Streptosporangium becharense: one gene and its partner. The protein of the gene in region 2 binds, or shares a complex with, the protein of the main gene of each other region. Links are inferred from orthologs where the notes say so. Each region holds a gene or a part of one and is shown on either strand. Other genes may lie near its edges. The genes, in order: secY and secA.

Region 1 (8,323 bases), 330 kb from region 2 along the record:
CGGCCTGCCGTGGTTGGCCACCCACGGGTCCATGTGCATCTCGGTGCCGATGCCGTGCCCGCCGTACTCCTGCGGGATGCCGTAACGCCCCTGGGAACGGACGTACTTCTCCACCTCATGGCCGATATCGGACAGATGACGGCCCACGGTGAGCGCCGCGATCCCCCGCCACATGGCCTCCTCGGTGACCCGCATGAGCTCGGTCAACTTGGGGTCCACCTCCCCCACCGGGACCGTGATGGCCGAGTCTCCGTGCCAGCCGTCCAGAATCGCGCCGCAGTCGATCGAGATGATGTCGCCCTCCTGCAGCGGACGGCGGTCACTCGGGATGCCGTGGACGACCTCGTGGTTCACCGACGCGCAGATCGTCGCGGGAAAACCCTGGTAGCCCTTGAAGGACGGGATCGCCCCCTCGTCCCGGATGGCCTTCTCCGCGATCGCGTCGAGGTCCAGCGGCGTCAGGCCCGGCCGGACGCTCTCCCTGAGCAGTTGCAGCGTGCGGCCCACCACCAGGCCCGCCGCCCGCATCTTCTCCAGCTGCTCGGGAGTCTTCAACTGGATCCCGTGCTTGTTTCTCTTGAACACGTCCACCCCCGGGGTGATTGAACGGGCAGTCCGGCAGCCCAATTCCCCCGATTCTGCCCTAAATGGCAACACGCCACCCATGGGACCATGGGTGGCGTGCCGGGGAACACCGTCAGCCGACGAAAGGGCTGAGCACCTCCATCGCGCGCTGGGTGACCTCCTCCACCGGGCCGGTGGCGTCGACGCCCACCAGGATGCCCTCGTCGGCGTAGAAGGACACCAGAGGCGCGGTCTGCTCCTGGTAGACCTCCAGGCGGTGCCTGACGGTCTCTTCCTTGTCATCGTCACGCTGGTAGAGCCGGCCCTCGCAGGCGTCGCAGATGTCGTCCTTCTTATCATCGAAGTCGACGTGCCAGATGCGCCCGCACTGGCCGCAGGTGCGGCGGCCGGCGAGCCTGCGAACGACCTCCTCGTCGTCGACCACGAGCTCCAGCACGATGTCCAGAGCGACTCCGAACTCGGCGAGCATCTTCTTCAGGATCTCGGCCTGGGGCACGTTCCTGGGGAAGCCGTCGAGCAGGAAACCGTCCTGCGCGTCGCTCTCCGAGAGGCGGTCGCGGACCATCGCGATGGTCACCTCGTCGGGCACGAGGTCACCGCGGTCCATGTACTCCTTGGCAAGCTTGCCGAGCTCCGTGCCGCCCGAAACGTTGGCGCGGAAGATGTCCCCTGTCGAGATCTTCGGGATGGACAGGTTCGATGCGATGAACTGGGCCTGCGTCCCCTTACCCGCTCCGGGGGGCCCGACCAGGACAAGACGCACTACTTCAGGAAGCCTTCGTAGTTGCGCTGCTGCAGCTGGCTCTCGATCTGCTTCACGGTGTCAAGACCGACACCAACCATGATCAGAATGCTCGTCCCTCCGAACGGGAAGTTCTGACTCGCGCCGACGAGCGCCAGCGCGACGATCGGCACCATGGAGATCAGGCCCAGATACAGCGCGCCGGGAGCGGTGAGCCTCGTGAGAACGTAGTTCAGATACTCAGCCGTCGGGCGACCCGGGCGGATGCCCGGGATGAACCCACCGTACTTCTTCATGTTGTCGGCGACTTCAACGGGGTTGAAGGTAATGGACACGTAGAAGTAAGTGAAGAAGACGATCAAGAGGAAGAACGTGGCCATGTAGACCGGCGTGTCACCCGTGACCAGGTTCTGCTGGATCCACTGGACGATCGCGTGCGGCTCCTGGGCGCCGCTGAACAGCGTCGTGACCAGCTGCGGGAGGTAGAGCAGCGAGGAGGCGAAGATGACCGGGATGATGCCGGCCTGGTTCACCTTCAGGGGGATGTAGGTGGAGGTGCCGCCGTACATCCGGCGGCCGACCATGCGCTTGGCGTACTGGACCGGGATCCGGCGCTGCGCCTGCTCGACCATGACGACCAGGGCGATCATCGCGATACCGACGGCGATGACCACGGCGAAGACGAAGGCGCCCTTCTGCCGGGCGATGTTCATCAGCTCGGCCGGGAAGACCGCGATGACCTGGGTGAAGATCAGGATGGACATGCCGTTGCCGATCCCGCGGTCGGTGACGAGCTCGCCGAGCCACATGACGACGGAGGTGCCGGCGGTCATCGTCAGCACCATGGTGATGATGGCGAAGACGTTGTCCTTGTCGAGAAGGATCTCCTGCTGGCACTGCGGGAACAGCTGCCCGGTCCGGGCCAGGGCGATGAAGGCGGTCGACTGCAGGACGGCCAGACCGATCGTCAGGTAACGGGTGTACTGCGTGATCTTGGCCTGTCCGGACTGTCCCTCCTTCTTGAGGGACTCCAGGCGCGGGATGACCACGACCAGAAGCTGAAGGATGATGCTCGCCGTGATGTACGGCATGATGCCGAGGGCGAACACTGAAAGTTTCAGAAGAGCGCCGCCGCTGAACAGCTGCACCATTCCGTAAATATTGCCCGCGTCCGTCGCCTGGGCATCGGCGAGACAGCGACTGATGTTCTCGGTGTGCACACCCGGGGTCGGAAGAACAGACCCAAGCCGGAACAGCGCGATGATGCCCAGAGTGAAGAGCAACTTCTTACGCAGGTCCGGCGTACGGAACGCTCGGGTAAATGCGGTCAGCACGGTCCCTCCTGCGCGCCTGAAAGGCGAGGTCGGTCGGCGATGGTGCGGGGGTGATCCATCTTTGCCATGTCCAGTCAATGAGCCCACGGAAATGAGTCGAGGCCCACTGTCCAGCGAACTCTAACGCACCAAGGGCGCGGGGGCCCATTACGAGCCCCCGCGCCGCGTGGTGATGCCTACAGCTCGGAGACGGAGCCCCCGGCAGCGGCGATCTTCTCCTTCGCGCTGGCGGAGAAGGCGTGCGCCTGCACGTTCAACGCCACGGAGATCTCGCCGGTTCCCAGAACCTTGACGGGCTGGTTCTTGCGAACCGCACCCTTGGCGATCAGGGTGTCGACGGTGACGTCGCCGCCCTCCGGGAACAGCTCACCGAGCCTGTCCAGGTTGACGACCTGGTAGGTCGTCTTGAACAGGGCGTTGGAGAACCCCTTGAACTTGGGCAGGCGTCGCTGGAGCGGAACCTGGCCACCCTCGAAACCGAGCGGCACGGTGTTGCGCGCCGTCGTGCCCTTGGTACCGCGACCCGCGGTCTTGCCCTTGGACGCCTCGCCGCGGCCCTTGCGGACCTTCGACTTGTTGGCGCCGGGGGCCGGACGCAGGTGGTGGATGCGGAGCGGAGTGTTCTCTGCCATGACTAGTCGACCTCTTCCACGGTGACGAGGTGCGTCACCACGGAGACCATGCCGCGGATCTCCGGGCGGTCCTCCTTGACGACGACGTCGCCGATTCGCTTCAGACCGAGCGAGCGCAGCGAGTCACGCTGGTTCTGCTTCCCGCCGATCTTCGAGCGGACCTGGGTGATCTTCAGACGTGCCATCTGTCAGCTCACCGCCTTCGCGGCCGCGGCCTCGGCGAGACCCTCGGCGCGCGCCTTGAGCATCGCCTTCGGCGCGACGTCCTCGATCGGCAGGTTACGCCGGGCCGCGATCTCCTCGGGGCGGCTGAGGCCCTTCAGAGCGGCGACCGTCGCGTGCACGATGTTGATCGGGTTGTCCGAGCCGAGCGACTTGGACAGCACGTCGTGGATGCCGGCGCACTCCAGCACGGCGCGCACCGGACCACCGGCGATGACACCGGTACCGGGCGAGGCCGGGCGGAGGAAGACGACACCGGCGGCCTCTTCACCCTGCACGATGTGCGGGATGGTGCCCTGGATGCGGGGCACCCGGAAGAAGTGCTTCTTGGCCTCTTCGACGCCCTTGGCGATGGCCGCGGGGACTTCCTTGGCCTTGCCGTAGCCGACGCCGACCAGGCCGTTGCCGTCACCGACGATGACGAGGGCGGTGAAGCTGAAGCGACGACCACCCTTCACGACCTTGGCCACTCGATTGATCTTTACAACGCGCTCGATGTACGAGACGCCCTTGTCAGCGTTGCCGCCGCGGCGGTCGTCACGACGACCGTCACGCCGCTCGCCACCGGCGGCGCCTCCGCGACGCGGAGCTCCAGCCATCAGTGGTTCCTCTTCTCATTCATGGGACGGGCCATCAGTTGCGATCCTCGGGACGGAGTCATCAGAACTCCAGCCCGCCCTCGCGGGCGCTGTCCGCCAGGGCCGCGATGCGGCCCGCGTAGCGGTTGCCACCCCGGTCGAAGACGACGGCGGTGATCCCGGCTGCCTTGGCCCGCTGAGCGAGAAGCTCGCCGACCTGCTTCGCCTTGTCGGTCTTGGCACCCTCGGCGGAACGCAGGGAGGCGTCCATCGTGGAGGCGCTGACCAGCGTGTGGCCCTGGGAGTCGTCCACGATCTGAACGAACAGGTGCCTCGTCGAGCGGTTGACGACCAGGCGCGGACGCGCGGCCGTACCGACGACCTTCTTGCGGACTCGGCCGTGGCGGCGGGCCCGCGAGACGGCGCGGGCGGCCGTGTGCTTGCCGAACGCAGTCTTGCCAGCCATGCCTACTTACCAGCCTTTCCGACCTTGCGGCGGACAACTTCACCCTGGTAGCGCACGCCCTTGCCCTTGTACGGGTCGGGCTTGCGCAGCTTGCGGATGTTCGCGGCGACCTCGCCGACCTTCTGCTTGTCGATGCCGTCCACGTGGAACAGCTTTTCCTTCTCGACGCGGAAGGAGACACCCTCGGGGGCGTCGATGATCACCGGGTGGCTGAAGCCCAGGGCGAACTCCAGCTGCGTCGGGCCCTTGGCCTGGACGCGGTAACCGACACCCACGAGCTCCAGGGTCTTGGAGTAACCCTGGGTGACACCGGTCACCATGTTGGCGACCAGAGTGCGGGACAGGCCGTGCAGCGCGCGGACCTTGTTCTCGTCGTTGGGGCGGGTGACGGTCAGCGAACCGTCGTCACCCTTGCTGATCTCGATCGGCTCAGCGATCGTGTGCGAAAGCGTGCCCTTAGGGCCCTTGACCGTGACATCCCGGCCGTTGATGGTGACGTCCACCCCGTTCGGCACGGGGATGGGCAGCCGTCCGATTCTCGACATGCTGTTCTCTCTCCCCTCTACCAAACGAAGGCGAGGACTTCCCCGCCCACTCCACGCTTGCTGGCCTGCTTGTCCGTCATGAGCCCGCCGGACGTCGAAATGATCGCGACGCCCAGCCCGCCCAGGACCCGGGGCAGGTTGTCCTTCTTCGCATAGACCCGCAGACCGGGCTTGGAAACCCGGCGCAGGCCCGTGAGCGACCGCTCACGGCTCGGCCCGAACTTGAGCTCCACCACGAGGTTCTTGCCGACCTTGGCGTCTTCGACGGTCCAGGCCTGGATGTAACCCTCCTGCTGGAGGATCTCGGCGATGTGCGCCTTGATCTTCGAGTACGGCATGGCCACGCTGTCGTGGTACGCCGAGTTCGCGTTTCGCAGACGCGTGAGCATGTCTGCGATCGGGTCGGTCATCGTCATGGCCGGTGGCCTTCCTCACCGCGGTTTCCCCAGGGGACCTGCGGTGTGGTCATGGGCGCCTGAATCGGCACCCGGTGAATACAGACTTCTGTGCTGGGCCGGCGTCGCGCGGCTCCGCGATCACCGCGGGCCGCGCGGACGGCTACCAGCTCGACTTGGTGATGCCGGGCAGCTCGCCCCGGTGCGCCATCTCGCGGAAGCAGATGCGGCACAGGCCGAACTTCCGGTAGACGGCGCGGGGACGGCCACAGCGCGAGCACCGAGTGTACGCCCGGACCTCGAACTTGGCCTTGCGAGCAGCCTTGACCTTGAGCGACGTCTTCGCCATGATCAGGCCTCCTTGAAGGGGAATCCGAGGTGCTTCAGCAGCGCCCGGCCCTGGTCGTCGGTCTTCGCGGTGGTCACGACCGTGATGTCCATGCCCCGCTGACGGTCGACCTTGTCCTGGTCGATCTCGTGGAACATGACCTGCTCGGTGAGACCGAAGGTGTAGTTGCCGTTGCCGTCGAACTGCTTGGGCGACAGACCGCGGAAGTCACGGATACGCGGCAGGGCCAGCGACAGCAGCCGGTCGAGGAACTCCCACATGCGGTCACCGCGGAGCGTGACGTGCGCACCGATCGGCATGCCCTCGCGCAGCTTGAACTGGGCGATGGACTTGCGGGCGCGGACGACGGCCGGCTTCTGACCGGTGATCGCGGTGAGGTCACGGACGGCACCCTCGATCAGCTTCGAGTCGCGCGCGGCCTCGCCGACGCCCATGTTCACCTTGATCTTGGTGATGGTGGGCACCAGCATGATGTTCTCGAACCCGAACTCCTCGTTCAGCTTCGCGATGATCTCTTCGCGGTAGCGCTGCTTGAGGCGCGGGAGGGCCCGCTCGGTCTCGGTGATGCTCATCGGTTGTCCTCACCCGTCTCGTCGGAGCCGGCCTTGACCTTCTCCTTCTTGGCAGGCTTCTCGTCCTTGGCAGACTTCTCGTCATCCTTGAGCTTCTTGACGTTGCTCACGTGGATGGGAGCCTCCATCGTCTGCACGCCACCGGTCTTGGCGCCGCGCGGACCCTGGTGGGTCTCCTTGGAGTGCTTCGTGACCATCCTGACGCCTTCGACCACCACGCGCTCCTCGCGCGGGAAGACGGCGATGACACGGCCCTTGACGCCCTTGTCCTTACCGGCGATGACCTGAACGAGGTCACCCTTCTTCACATGCAGCTTCGGCATTACAACACCTCCGGCGCGAGCGAGATGATGCGCATGAACTTCTTGTCACGCAGCTCACGTCCGACCGGGCCGAAAATACGGGTGCCCCGCGGGTCGCCGCTGTCCTTGATGATGACGGCGGCGTTCTCGTCGAAGCGGATGTAGGAGCCGTCGGGCCGGCGGCGCTCCTTGACAGTGCGGACGACGACGGCCTTGACCACGTCGCCCTTCTTCACGGTGCCGCCAGGAATGGCGTCCTTGACCGTGGCGACGATGATGTCGCCGATTCCCGCGTAGCGCCGGCCCGAACCGCCGAGCACACGGATGCAAAGGACTTCCTTCGCACCAGTGTTGTCGGCGACCTTGAGCCGCGACTCCTGCTGGATCACTTGAACTCCTGTTTGTCTCGCTGGTTCTCACCCGCTGGGTGAGCCTTGCGGAACCTGCTGGGTCTTTTTCCTCCGGTGACAGTCCGTACCGGACCGCCGCCGCAGGCGGGACGAAGATCGCTCCGCCCCCTTGGACACCATCGTGGGGGGTGACGGCGCCACCCCCCACGAGGCGTGTAGCTTACTTGGCCCGCTCGAGAATCTCGACGACCCGCCACCGCTTGGTGGCGGACAGCGGCCGGGTCTCCATCAGCAGGACGCGGTCGCCGACACCGGCCGTGTTGGCCTCGTCGTGGGCCTTGTACTTGGTCGTCCTGCGGATGACCTTGCCGTACAGGGGGTGCTTGACGCGGTCCTCGACGGCGACGACGACGGTCTTGTCCATCTTGTCGCTGACGACCAGACCCTCACGGGTCTTGCGGTAGTTCCGCGCCTCGGTCGTGTTCTCTGTGGCCTCAGCCATCGATCGACTCCTTCTCTACCGTCACGATTCCGAGCTCGCGCTCGCGCATCACGGTGTAGATACGGGCGATCTCGCGGCGGACGGCGCGCAGCCGCCCGTGGTTCTCCAACTGGCCGGTCGCGGCCTGGAAGCGGAGGTTGAACAGCTCCTCCTTGGCTTCCTTCAGCTTCGTGACCAGCGTGTCCTGGTCCTCCGCCCGCAGCTCACCGGCGGTCAGGCCCTTAGCCATCACGCCTCACCCACTTCACGCTTAACGAACCGGCACTTCATCGGGAGCTTGTGCATCGCACGGCGGAGCGCCTCACGGGCCACCGGCTCCGCGACGCCCGAAAGCTCGAACATGATGCGGCCGGGCTTGACGTTGGCGATCCACCACTCCGGCGAACCCTTACCGGAACCCATGCGGGTCTCGGCAGGCTTCTTGGTGAGCGGACGGTCCGGGTAGATGTTGATCCAGACCTTTCCGCCACGCTTGATGTGGCGGGTCATCGCGATACGAGCCGACTCGATCTGGCGGTTGGTCACGTAGGAGTGCTCAAGCGCCTGAATGCCGAACTCGCCGAACACGACCCTGGTGCCGCCCTTGGCGGCGCCGTGGCGGTCGGGCCGGTGCTGCTTGCGGTGCTTGACCCTGCGCGGGATCAGCATGGTCAGCTCCCTTCAGCACCCGGCTGCGCAGCCGGGCCGGTCTCGGGGGCAGCCTGCGAGGCCGCCTCGTTCCTGGGGGCGCGGTCACCGCGGCCGGCACC
Region 2 (10,097 bases):
GGCCGTGCTGCTGTTGCAACGCCGCTCCTTCGCGGGCGGCGTCTGCGCCGAGCTCGGAGTCTCCACCTACCGGGCCGACCGCTACCAGCTCCGCACGATCCTGGAGATCCCGACCCGCCGGTCCTGACCCCGGGGCGCCCGCCCCGCCGCACCTGCCGGCACGGGTCCGTCCCCCACCCGGGCCGAGGCCGTCTCCGCGTACCCGGCCTCCTCCCTCTTCCCAGCCTCTGGAGGAAAGTCCGATGAGTTCTTCCTCGGCGGACGCGGGCTCTCCCGCCGCCTCACCGCACATACCGGCCGGGACGGGCGTCCCACGGCGACAGGCCGGTCACCGTTGTGTATTCGGCGCACCGGGTGGTACATACCGTTCATCCCCCGCAGAGCACGGCATCCCGGGGGGTCGAGGATGAGCACGGCAGCGGCGGAGCGCGGTCCGAGCGTCTGGTCGTCCGCCTTCGCGGTCCTGCAACGCGTCGGACGCTCCCTCATGATGCCGATCGCGGTGCTGCCCGCGGCCGGCCTGCTGCTCCGGTTCGGCCAGGAGGACCTGCTCGGCCGCACCGACAACGCCTTCCTCGACCAGGTGGCGGGGATCTTCGCCGCCGCGGGCGGGGCCCTGTTCGACAACCTGCCGCTGCTGTTCGCGATCGGCGTGGCCATCGGGTTCGCCCGCAAGGCCGACGGTTCCACCGCGCTCGCCGCGCTCGTCGGCTACCTGGTCTTCGACCGGGTCAGCCGGACGGTCTTCTTCACCGCCGCGCCGGAGTCGGAGGTCTACAAGAAGGTCACCCAGAACGTGGTGGGCCCGGACGGGCAGGCCGTGCCCACGCTCAACCTGGGGGTGCAGAACCCCACCGGCGTCCTGGGCGGCATCGTCATCGGCATCACCGCAGCCCTGCTCTGGCAGCGGTACTACCGGTTCAAGCCGCCCTCCTGGCTGGCCTTCTTCGGCGGGCGAAGGTTCGTCCCGATCGTCACCGCCGTCGTCGCGTTGCTCCTCGGCGTACTGTTCGGGCTGCTGTGGCGGCCGGTCGGCGACTGGCTGGCCGGGGTGGGCGACTGGCTCTCCGTCCACGGCACCCTGGGGGCGGGCGTGTACGGCGTCGCCAACCGGCTCCTCATCCCCATCGGCCTGCACCACTTCCTGAACACGATCGTCTGGTTCACCCTGCCCGAGTGCCAGGCCGGGGTCGACGGCGCGACCAGGAACGCGGCGGGCGACCTGAACTGCTATTTCGCCGGCCAGGAAGGGGCCGGGATCTTCATGACCGGCTTCTTCCCGGTGATGATGTTCGGCCTGCTCGGCGCCGCGATCGCGATCTGGCGGGCCGCGCCGCCGCACCGCCGCCCGGCCGTCGGCGGCATCATGCTCTCGGCGGGACTGACCGCCTTCGTCACCGGGATCACCGAGCCGATCGAGTTCGCGTTCGTCTTCGTGGCCCCGGCGCTGTTCGTGGTGCACGCGCTCCTCACCGGGCTGTCCATGGCCCTGATGGCCGAGTTCGGGGCCCGCCTCGGCTTCACCTTCTCCGCCGGCGCGATCGACATGCTCCTCAACGCCGGCAAGGCCAACACCAGGGGGCTCGGGCTGATCATCGGCTACGGCGTGCTCTACTTCGTGATCTACTACCTGCTGTTCACGTTCATGATCAGGAAGTTCGGCCTCGCCACCCCCGGCCGTGAGCCCGAGGACGCCGAAACCCCCATCGGCACGTCCGGCACGGGCACCGCGTCCGGCACGGGCACCCTGCCCGACACGCCCGGAACGTCCGGCACCGGATCCGGCGCGGGCACCACATCCGCGGAACCTCCCCCGGGACGGACCGGTACACCGCAGGACGGGCCGGAGACCGGTCCGGCCACCTCCTGAGTCGCGTTTCGGCTGGGCCGCCGGTTTTCACCGTTCCGGCCGGAACCCGCCGTCCACGGTGGCGAACCACTCCAAGTGGAGGTCATCTTCCTCTCCAAGCGGGCGAACCAACCGGGATTTCCACAGAAGTTGGCGGAGTACGTATCCGGACGACGGACCGGAAACTCCTTAACCATCACTCATGCCAACCAGCAGTTCAGCACCATCGGAGTCGCCCATGTCGCCCGTTCGACGGCCGGTATCGCTCCCCCGGGTCGCCCCCTCCCCTGCCGCGGAACCTCCCTACGACGACGATCGCGCGGCTGGTCACACCCCGGCCGCCCCGCCGTACGTCCAGGGGACGCTCGCCCTCGCCATAGACCCCGGCCCCGCCCCCGGCCCCGGGCCCGCCGGCGGCTCCCCGGCGGCGGTCCGGCACGCCCGGCATCCGCTGATCTGGGGCCCGCCGGGTTCACCCCCCGACGAGCGGCGGTTGCGGGCCCTGGTCCAGGCCGTCGCCGAGACCCTCTCCGGCAGGCGGCCCCCGGCGAGCGTCGCCTGCCATCTGACCGGCCGGGCCCAGGCCGAACTGGTCAGAAGCGGAAAGGTCATCGACAGCACCCGGCCGCCGCGGGCCGGCCGGGTGCACGTCTCCCAGCCCGGAGACGGGGTGATCGAGATGTGCGCCGTGGTCGACTGCGGCGACCGCTCGCGCGTGCTCGCGCTGAGACTGGAACGCAGGGGCGTGCGCTGGCTGTGCACCGACGTCGAGACGGCGCCCTGAGCACACGCGCCAGCTGTCGCTTGGGGACCACAGGGCGGGCACCACGGGAACCACAGGGCCGGGGGCCGCGGAGGCCACAGGGCCGGGGGACCGTGAACGCCGGGGGTGCGGAGGCCACAAGGCCGGGGGACCACAGGGCCGGAGGCCGTGCGCCTGTGGACCACAGGGCCACAGGGCCGTGGGGACCGCGGATGCCGAGGACCATGGAGGCCGCAGCCGCCGACGAGGACCGCGGGAGGCCGGAAATGCCGCAGGGCCCGCACCGGAGTGCGGGCCCTGCGGGTGTGGTCACACCTCGGTGTGCTTGGGATCGCCGTGGCAGCGCTTGTACTTCTTGCCCGAACCGCAGGGGCACGGGGCATTGCGCTCGACGTTGCCGTAGGCGTCGCGCTCGGCCCGGCTGCTGACCCTGGTGTGCTCGACCTCGCCACCCTCACCGGGCGCGGTGTACTCCAGCTCGGCGGGACGCTCCGGGCCGCGCAGGCCGCGGGCGATGATCGAACGGGTCTCCGCGATCGCCGCGTCCTCGCCGGTCTCCGTCTCCTCGACGATCGGGTTGGTCTGCACCTCGACCTCGAGGTTGAACAGGTAGCCGACCGACTCCTCCTTGATGCCCTCCAGCATCTGGGAGAACATGTCGAAGCCCTCACGCTGGTACTCGATCAGCGGGTCGCGCTGGGCCATCGCCCGCAGGCCGATGCCCTCCTGCAGGTAGTCCATCTCGTAGAGGTGCTCACGCCACTTGCGGTCGAGGACCGACAGGATGACCCGCCGCTCCAGCTCGCGCATGGCCTCCGCGCCGAGCTCCTCCTCGCGACGGTCGTAGGCGGCGCCCGCGTCGGCCTTGATCTGCTCACCGAGCTGCTCGGCGGTGAGCTCCTCGACGGTGCCCTTGCCGACGACGTCCTCGACGGTGATGCTGATCGGGTAGAGCTGGCCGAGGGCCTTCCACAGCTTGTCGAGGTCCCACTCTTCGGCGAAGCCCTCCGCGGTGGCTCCCGCGACGTAGTCGTCGATCACGTCGTTGACGAAGCCGCGGATCTGCTCGTGGAGGTCGGCGCCCTCCAGCACCCGGCGGCGCTCGGCGTAGATCACCTTGCGCTGCCGGTTCATGACCTCGTCGTACTTCAGGACGTTCTTGCGGATCTCGAAGTTCTGCTGCTCGACCTGGTGCTGTGCGGAGGCGATGGCCTTGGAGACGATGCCCGACTCGATCGGGACGTCGTCCGGGATGTTCAGCCTGGTCATGATCATCTCGACCCTGGCCGAGTTGAACAGGCGCATCAGGTCGTCCTCGAGCGAGAGGTAGAACCTGGACTCGCCCGGGTCGCCCTGACGGCCGGAACGGCCGCGCAGCTGGTTGTCGATGCGCCGCGACTCGTGGCGCTCGGTGCCCAGGACGTAGAGGCCGCCCAGCTCGGTGACCTCGTCGTGCTCGGCCTTGACCGCTTCCTTGGCCTTCTCCAGCGCCTCGGGCCAGGCCTTCTCGTACTCCTCCGGGGTCTCGACCGGGTCGAGGCCGCGGTTGCGCAGCTCCAGGTCGGCGCGGAAGTCGGGGTTGCCGCCGAGCATGATGTCGGTGCCTCGACCGGCCATGTTGGTGGCGACGGTGACCGCGTGCTTGCGGCCCGCCTCGGCCACGATCGCCGCCTCACGCGCGTGGTTCTTGGCGTTGAGGACCTCGTGCTTGACGCCCTTGCGCTTGAGCTCCTTGGACAGGCGCTCGGACTTCTCCACGCTCGTGGTGCCGACCAGGACCGGCTGGCCCTTCTCGTAGCGCTCCTTGATGTCCTCCACGCACGCCAGGAACTTGGCGTCCTCGGTCTTGTAGACCACGTCGGCCTGGTCCTTACGGACCATCGGCCGGTTCGTCGGGATCGGGACGACGCCGAGCTTGTAGGTCTGGTGGAACTCGTTGGCCTCGGTGGCGGCGGTACCGGTCATGCCGGAGAGCGTCTCGTAGAGGCGGAAGTAGTTCTGCAGCGTGATCGTGGCGAGAGTCTGGTTCTCGTCCTTGATCTTGACGCCTTCCTTCGCCTCGATGGCCTGGTGCATGCCCTCGTTGTAGCGGCGGCCGTGCAGGACGCGACCGGTGAACTCGTCGACGATCAGGACCTCGCCGTCGACGACGATGTAGTCCTTGTCCTTCTTGTAGAGCTCCTTGGCCTTCAACGCGTTGTTGAGGAAGCCCACCAGGTGGGTGTGCTCGGGCTTGTAGAGGTTGTCGATGCCGAGCCAGTCTTCGACCTTCTGCACGCCGGCCTCGAAGATGCCCACGGTGCGCTTCTTCTCGTCGACGGCGTAGTCGCCGGTGTTCTCCTCGCCGTCCTTGCCCTCCACGCCCCGGCGGAGCCTGGGAACGATCTTGGCGAACTCCGCGTACCACTTGCCGGACTGCTCGCCGGGGCCGGAGATGATCAGCGGCGTCCTGGCCTCGTCGATGAGGATGGAGTCGACCTCGTCGACGATGGCGAAGTTGTGGCCGCGCTGGACGCACTCCTCCAGCGACCACGCCATGTTGTCGCGCAGGTAGTCGAAACCGAACTCGTTGTTCGTGCCGTAGGTGATGTCGGCGTTGTACTGCCTGCGGCGCTCGTCGGCCGGCATGTTGGCCAGGATGACGCCGACCTCCAGGCCGAGGAAGCGGTGGATGCGGCCCATCTCGTCGGCGTCGCGCTTGGCCAGGTAGTCGTTGACCGTGACGACGTGGACGCCCTTGCCCGAGATGGCGTTGAGGTAGGCCGGGAGCGTACAGGTCAGGGTCTTGCCCTCACCGGTGCGCATCTCCGAGATGTTGCCCATGTGCAGGTTGGCCCCGCCCATGAGCTGCACGTCGAAGTGGCGCTTGCCCAGCACCCGCCGGGAGGCCTCACGAACGGTGGCGAACGCCTCGGGCAGCAGGTCGTCGAGAGACTCTCCGTCGGCGTGACGCTGTTTGTACTCCGCGGTCAGCGCGCGGAGTTCGGCGTCGGTCAGACTCGTGAAGTCGTCTTCGATGGAGTTGACCTGGTCGGCGATCCGCTTGAGCTTACGCAGAAGCTTGCCTTCGCCTGCGCGAAGAATCTTGTCGAGAAAGGCTGGCACTTTAGCTAAAGCTCCTCGCAGGTCTTCCGAGGCCGGACCGCCCGGCTGAGGACGAGACATGGTTCTCCGCTGCCATCGTAGGCGGTTCCACCGCCTGACACAGCCACCCTCGATGACGCTCCGGTCGCGAATGGAGTTCCTTGCCCCCTTTTTTGAGAGAGTACGACCAGATTCAAGGGGTATGTCGCCCGCGGCACGCCCGCGCGGAAATCACCGCGCGGGCGCGTCGCCGTGTTCGGAAGGAGTGGCCGCAATGGTGGACGACACGCGGCAGGCGAACGTCAACCACGGAGGCAGGGCGTCGTCTTGGCTGGCCGTGACCGTCCTCCTGCTGGGTTTCGGCATCGCGGGGGTGGCCCTGTGCATGGGCCCCAACTGGTTCGTGTTCTGGATGGGGGCCGGCGCCTGCGCCATGGGCGGAATCCTCGTGCTGGTCTTCGGGGTCTTCCAGGACGTTGTCCTCGACGCTCCCCGCACGATGCACGCCGGGACGAGCCGGAACACGCCCGGCTGAGGAGGCCGGGTCCGGCGGGCAGGCGGGACCGGATCGGCACCGGATCCGGCCGGTCGGCGAACCGGGAGGGGGAATCACGCCCTCCGGTGGACGCGGCCCGGCACGGGACCGGACCCGCCGGATCCGACCGACACCGACCGGGACCGAGCGGACCAGGACCGGGACCGGGACCGACCGGACCGGGACCGACCCGACCAGGACCGCCCCGACCAGGATCGACCGACACCGCCGTAGCCCTTTCGTCGGTTCGAGCCGTTAATCTCGGCCTCATGTTGACGTGTTGCTTCCCCCGGGGGCGGGCATGACGCTCGCCCTCTCCTCCGACGAGGCCCGCCGCATCATCCTCCGCGCCCAGGGTTTCCTCGGCGCGGAGGCCCGCCGCGGCGGCGCCCCCGCGATGCTGCGCAGGCTGGGAGCGGTCCAGCTCGACACGATCTCGGTGCTGGCCCGCTCGCACGAGCTGGTCGCCTACTCCCGCCTCGGCGCCGTCGGCAGGCAGAAGATCGAGCGGGCCTACTGGGACGACCCGGCCCGGGCGTTCGAGTACTGGTGCCATGCGGCCTGTGTCCTGCCGATCGAGGACTGGCCGCTGTACACGTTCCGGCGCCGCTACTACCGCGACCGGAAGTTCCGCTGGCACGACGTGCCCGACAGCGTGGACAAGATCCTTCAACTGGTCCGCGACGAGGGGCCCGTGACCACCGCCGACATCGGCGGCGCCAAGAACGGCGGCCCCTGGTGGGACTGGTCGGACTCCAAGATCGCAATCGAGTGGCTGCTCGACACCGGCGAGGTCGTCTGCACCCGCCGGGTGGGCTGGCGCCGCGTCTACGACCTGGCCGAGCGCGCGCTCCCGGCGCACCTGCTCGCCGAGGAGCCGTCCGACACCGAGTGCGTCACCCGCCTGACGCGGATCGCGGGGCGGGCCCTGGGCGTCGCCACCCGCGCCGACCTCGTCGACTTCCTGCGGCTGAGGTCCGCCCAGGCCCTCCTGCTCGACCGGTGCCTGCTCGACGGCTCCGCCGGGCTGGTGCCCGTGCGCGTCTCCGGATGGCCTGAGCGCTCGGCCGCCGCCTGGGCCGACCCGGAGGCGCTGGAGACCCCGCCCCGGGGCCGCCACCGCACGACCCTGCTCTCCCCGTTCGACTCCCTCGTCTGGGACCGTGCCCGCACCCTGCGCGTCTTCGGCTTCAACCACCGCCTGGAGGCGTACGTGCCCAAGGACAGACGCGTCCACGGCTACTTCACGATGCCGCTGCTGGCGGGGGGCCGGCTGATCGGCCGGGTCGACCCGGCGCGCGAGGGCGGAACCCTCGTCGCCCGTCAGGTCGGGCTCGAACCGGGCGTCTCCGCGGGCAGGGGCGCCGGGCCGCTGGCCGAGGCGCTGTGGGAGGCCGCCGGCTGGGTCGGCTGCGACGCCGTGCGCGTCGAGCGGGTCGATCCGCTGCTGGTGGGCCCGCTGCACGACGCCCTGGGACGCTGAGCGGATGGCGCGGCGACCGCGGGGCGGTCACCGCGCCGGACGGACGGGTGTCAGGTGATCTCCAGCATCCGTTCGCGCACCGCGTAGACCACCGCTTCCATCCGGGAGTGCAGCTGGAGCTTGTCCAGGATGTTGCGGACGTGGTTCTTCACGGTGTTCTCCGAGATGAACAGCTGCTTGGCGATCTCCCGGTTGTTCATCCCCTTCGCGACCAGGCGAAGCACCTCCATCTCCCGCTCGGTCAGGCGCGGGACGGGCAGCTGCGGCGGCCGCTCGGCCTCCTTGCGGCTCATGCTGGCGAACTCGCTGATGAGCTTGGCGGCCATCGCCGGGTTGATCAGCGACTGTCCCTCGTGCACACCGCGCACGGCCTGCGGCACCTCGTCGAGCTGGACGTTCTTCAGCAGGTAACCGGTGGCTCCCGCCTTGATCGCCTCGAAGAGGTCCTCCTCCTCGTCACTCACCGTCAGCATGATGATCCGTGTGCTCGGCACCGAGGCCTTGATCTCGCGAGTGGCCTCGATGCCGCTCCTGCGTGGCATCCGGACGTCCATGAGCACGACGTCCGGGGTGAGACGGTCGGCGAGCTCGACCGCTTCCTGACCGTCGCTCGCCTCGCCGACCACCTCGATGTCCGTCTCCGCGTCCAGCGCCATTTCCAGGCTGCGCCGGATCAGCGCGTGATCGTCAACGATCAGCACGCGGATCGGGTCGCCGCGCCCGGCGGAGCCGGTTGCGTCGTCGGGTTCCGTCACGCCTCCTCCTCGGGGGGCCAGAGCCGTTGGACCGCCATGATTACACGGGTTTCACGGTCCTCGGGTTGGGCGGAGAGGATCTTCGAACGTCTCGGTCAGGGTTCGACGAGGCGCAGAACGCCGTAGTTGTAACCTCGGCGCAGATATACGACACTCGGCTGGCCGCTCTCCTTGTCACGGAACAGGTAGAAGTCGTGCCCGACCAGCTCCATCTCCAGGAGGGCCTGGTCGATCGTCATCGGTTCGGCGTTGTGGAACTTCTCTCTGACGATGAGCGGGCCGTCCCCGTCCATCTCGATGGGGACGATCGAGGTGTCCTCCGGAGAGGTGGCTTCGGTCTCGGTCTCGGGCCGGGCCGCCGTCTCGGTGAGGAGCTGGGCCGGAGCGCTCTCCAGCGACTCCGCGAGCGCCGTGGCGGTCAGCTCGGCGACCGAAGGGGGGCAGTGGTTGCCGTGGTGGATCTTCCGCCGGTCGGCGAGACGGCGGAGTCTTCCCTCGAGTTTTCCGAGTGCTATGTCAAGGGCGGCGAAGCGATCGTCTGCCGAGGCCTCCGCGCGGATCGCGGGGCCGCGCGTGTGGATGGTGAGTTCCACCCGCTCGCGCTGGTCGACGATGCGGGGATTACGCTCTTTCGACACCTCCACGTCAACGCGAATGAGCTTGTGGTCAAGACGCTCGATCCTGGCCAGCTTGGTGTTCACATGATCGCGGAATCGGTCACTCACTCCGGTGTGCCGCCCCTTGACGATGATTTCCATGCACAGCCCCCCTTCGAACCTCGACGGTGGTACGCGACACCCGCTCGGCCGACCTGGTCTTCGTCCCCACATCCGCCTGCTGAGGGTTTCGCAGCTCTTTGCCACTACATGCCCTTCTCTTCTGGCGAGGAACATCTGGCTCCTCGGGAAGGCAGGTCTTACCTCTAAGCCGCACCGTGATCGGTCGACGAAAAGTCGCCTTACGTGGGCCGTTTCGCCTGCGGCTGGCATCGGCTAGCCAGGCCGGCCCCCCTTCGGGGGTCGGTCCGGCGCAACCACGGACCCGAGCGGGTGCCATGGCTCAGACGCTATCCGCATCCCGGCCGAATGTCAGCCTGCGGGACCGGCGGGAGATCACTTTGTGTGATCGTCGGCGCGGCGGCGGCCGCGCCGGAGGCAGGTGGGCGGCCGGGAGCCTCGGCGCGCGGCGGTCCGGCGCGTCCCCGAGCAGCGGCCGAACCCCGGAAGGGGCGGTGGGACGGGCGACGAGAGGGAGGCGGCGACGGCCCCGCGATCACCCTCCGTCACGAACGTGACTTCGGTCTCTCCGGCGTGTCGCGGCTATCGTCGCGGCACGGTCGGGCGTTACACCGGCCTCGCGCAACGCCCTGGCCGCCTCGGCCAGCGTCGCCCCCGTGGTGACGATGTCGTCGACCAGCACAACCGCCTCCAGACCGCCCCAGGATCGCGGCACGGGCGCGTTCCGGCCGGCCGGAACCGTGAAGGCGGAGGAGACGTTCGCGGCCCGCTGGAGCGAGCTCAGCCCCGCCTGGTCGGCCACCTGGCGCCGTTGGGCGAGCAGCCTGGCCACGGCCGCGGGCCACCCCGCCTGCGCGAGGTAACCGGCCGCCAGCTCCGCGAGCCGGGTCA

Evidence for each region.
Region 1: the proteins of secA (region 2) and secY are in contact, whole or in part, in a crystal structure (PDB 3DIN), measured with the Thermotoga maritima proteins. The link is inferred for Streptosporangium becharense from one-to-one orthologs. Residues at the interface, in WP_004082002.1 of Thermotoga maritima: Glu261, Ala262, Arg263, Lys300, Ala301, Arg302, Thr303, Ile304, Ile305, Leu323, Tyr324, Asp325, Pro326, Val329, Ser330, Tyr333, Ile336, Lys340, Phe345, Val349, Glu363, Phe364, Tyr374, Ser375, Gly376, Gly377, Glu393, Ile395, Thr482, Ser483; in WP_004081795.1 of Thermotoga maritima: Glu108, Gly109, Glu110, Glu111, Ala236, Glu237, Arg238, Arg239, Ile240, Thr241, Ile242, Gln243, Tyr244, Ala245, Arg246, Arg247, Val248, Thr249, Gly250, Arg251, Arg252, Val253, Tyr254, Gly256, Ala257, Ser258, Thr259, Tyr260, Leu261, Pro262.

The regions. Positions count from the first base shown.
Region 1 is NZ_JACHMP010000001.1:3,081,820-3,090,142, forward strand. What follows is about bases 505-3,441. They hold secY (preprotein translocase subunit SecY), read right to left. Parts: upstream 2,662-3,441; coding sequence 1,348-2,661; downstream 505-1,347. Other genes in these bases: map (type I methionyl aminopeptidase), read right to left, coding at 505-585; F4562_RS13135 (adenylate kinase), read right to left, coding at 698-1,348; rplO (50S ribosomal protein L15), read right to left, coding at 2,838-3,293; rpmD (50S ribosomal protein L30), read right to left, coding at 3,296-3,441. Also shown: more of map, read right to left, coding at 1-504; more of rpmD, read right to left, coding at 3,442-3,478; rpsE (30S ribosomal protein S5), read right to left, coding at 3,482-4,114; rplR (50S ribosomal protein L18), read right to left, coding at 4,176-4,559; rplF (50S ribosomal protein L6), read right to left, coding at 4,562-5,104; rpsH (30S ribosomal protein S8), read right to left, coding at 5,122-5,520; F4562_RS13175 (type Z 30S ribosomal protein S14), read right to left, coding at 5,663-5,848; rplE (50S ribosomal protein L5), read right to left, coding at 5,851-6,420; rplX (50S ribosomal protein L24), read right to left, coding at 6,417-6,743; rplN (50S ribosomal protein L14), read right to left, coding at 6,743-7,111; rpsQ (30S ribosomal protein S17), read right to left, coding at 7,293-7,574; rpmC (50S ribosomal protein L29), read right to left, coding at 7,567-7,803; rplP (50S ribosomal protein L16), read right to left, coding at 7,803-8,222; rpsC (30S ribosomal protein S3), read right to left, coding at 8,225-8,323. UniProt on the Escherichia coli protein: The central subunit of the protein translocation channel SecYEG. Consists of two halves formed by TMs 1-5 and 6-10.
Region 2 is NZ_JACHMP010000001.1:2,749,206-2,759,302, forward strand. What follows is about bases 2,722-6,076. They hold secA (preprotein translocase subunit SecA), read right to left. Parts: upstream 5,718-6,076; coding sequence 2,922-5,717; downstream 2,722-2,921. Other genes in these bases: F4562_RS11735 (HGxxPAAW family protein), read left to right, coding at 5,971-6,076. Also shown: F4562_RS11715 (GntR family transcriptional regulator), read left to right, coding at 1-127; F4562_RS11720 (PTS transporter subunit EIIC), read left to right, coding at 407-1,870; F4562_RS11725 (Rv3235 family protein), read left to right, coding at 2,088-2,633; more of F4562_RS11735, read left to right, coding at 6,077-6,231; F4562_RS11740 (winged helix-turn-helix domain-containing protein), read left to right, coding at 6,509-7,714; F4562_RS11745 (response regulator), read right to left, coding at 7,765-8,469; hpf (ribosome hibernation-promoting factor, HPF/YfiA family), read right to left, coding at 8,565-9,227; F4562_RS11755 (ComF family protein), read right to left, coding at 9,742-10,097. UniProt on the Escherichia coli protein: Required for protein export, interacts with the SecYEG preprotein conducting channel.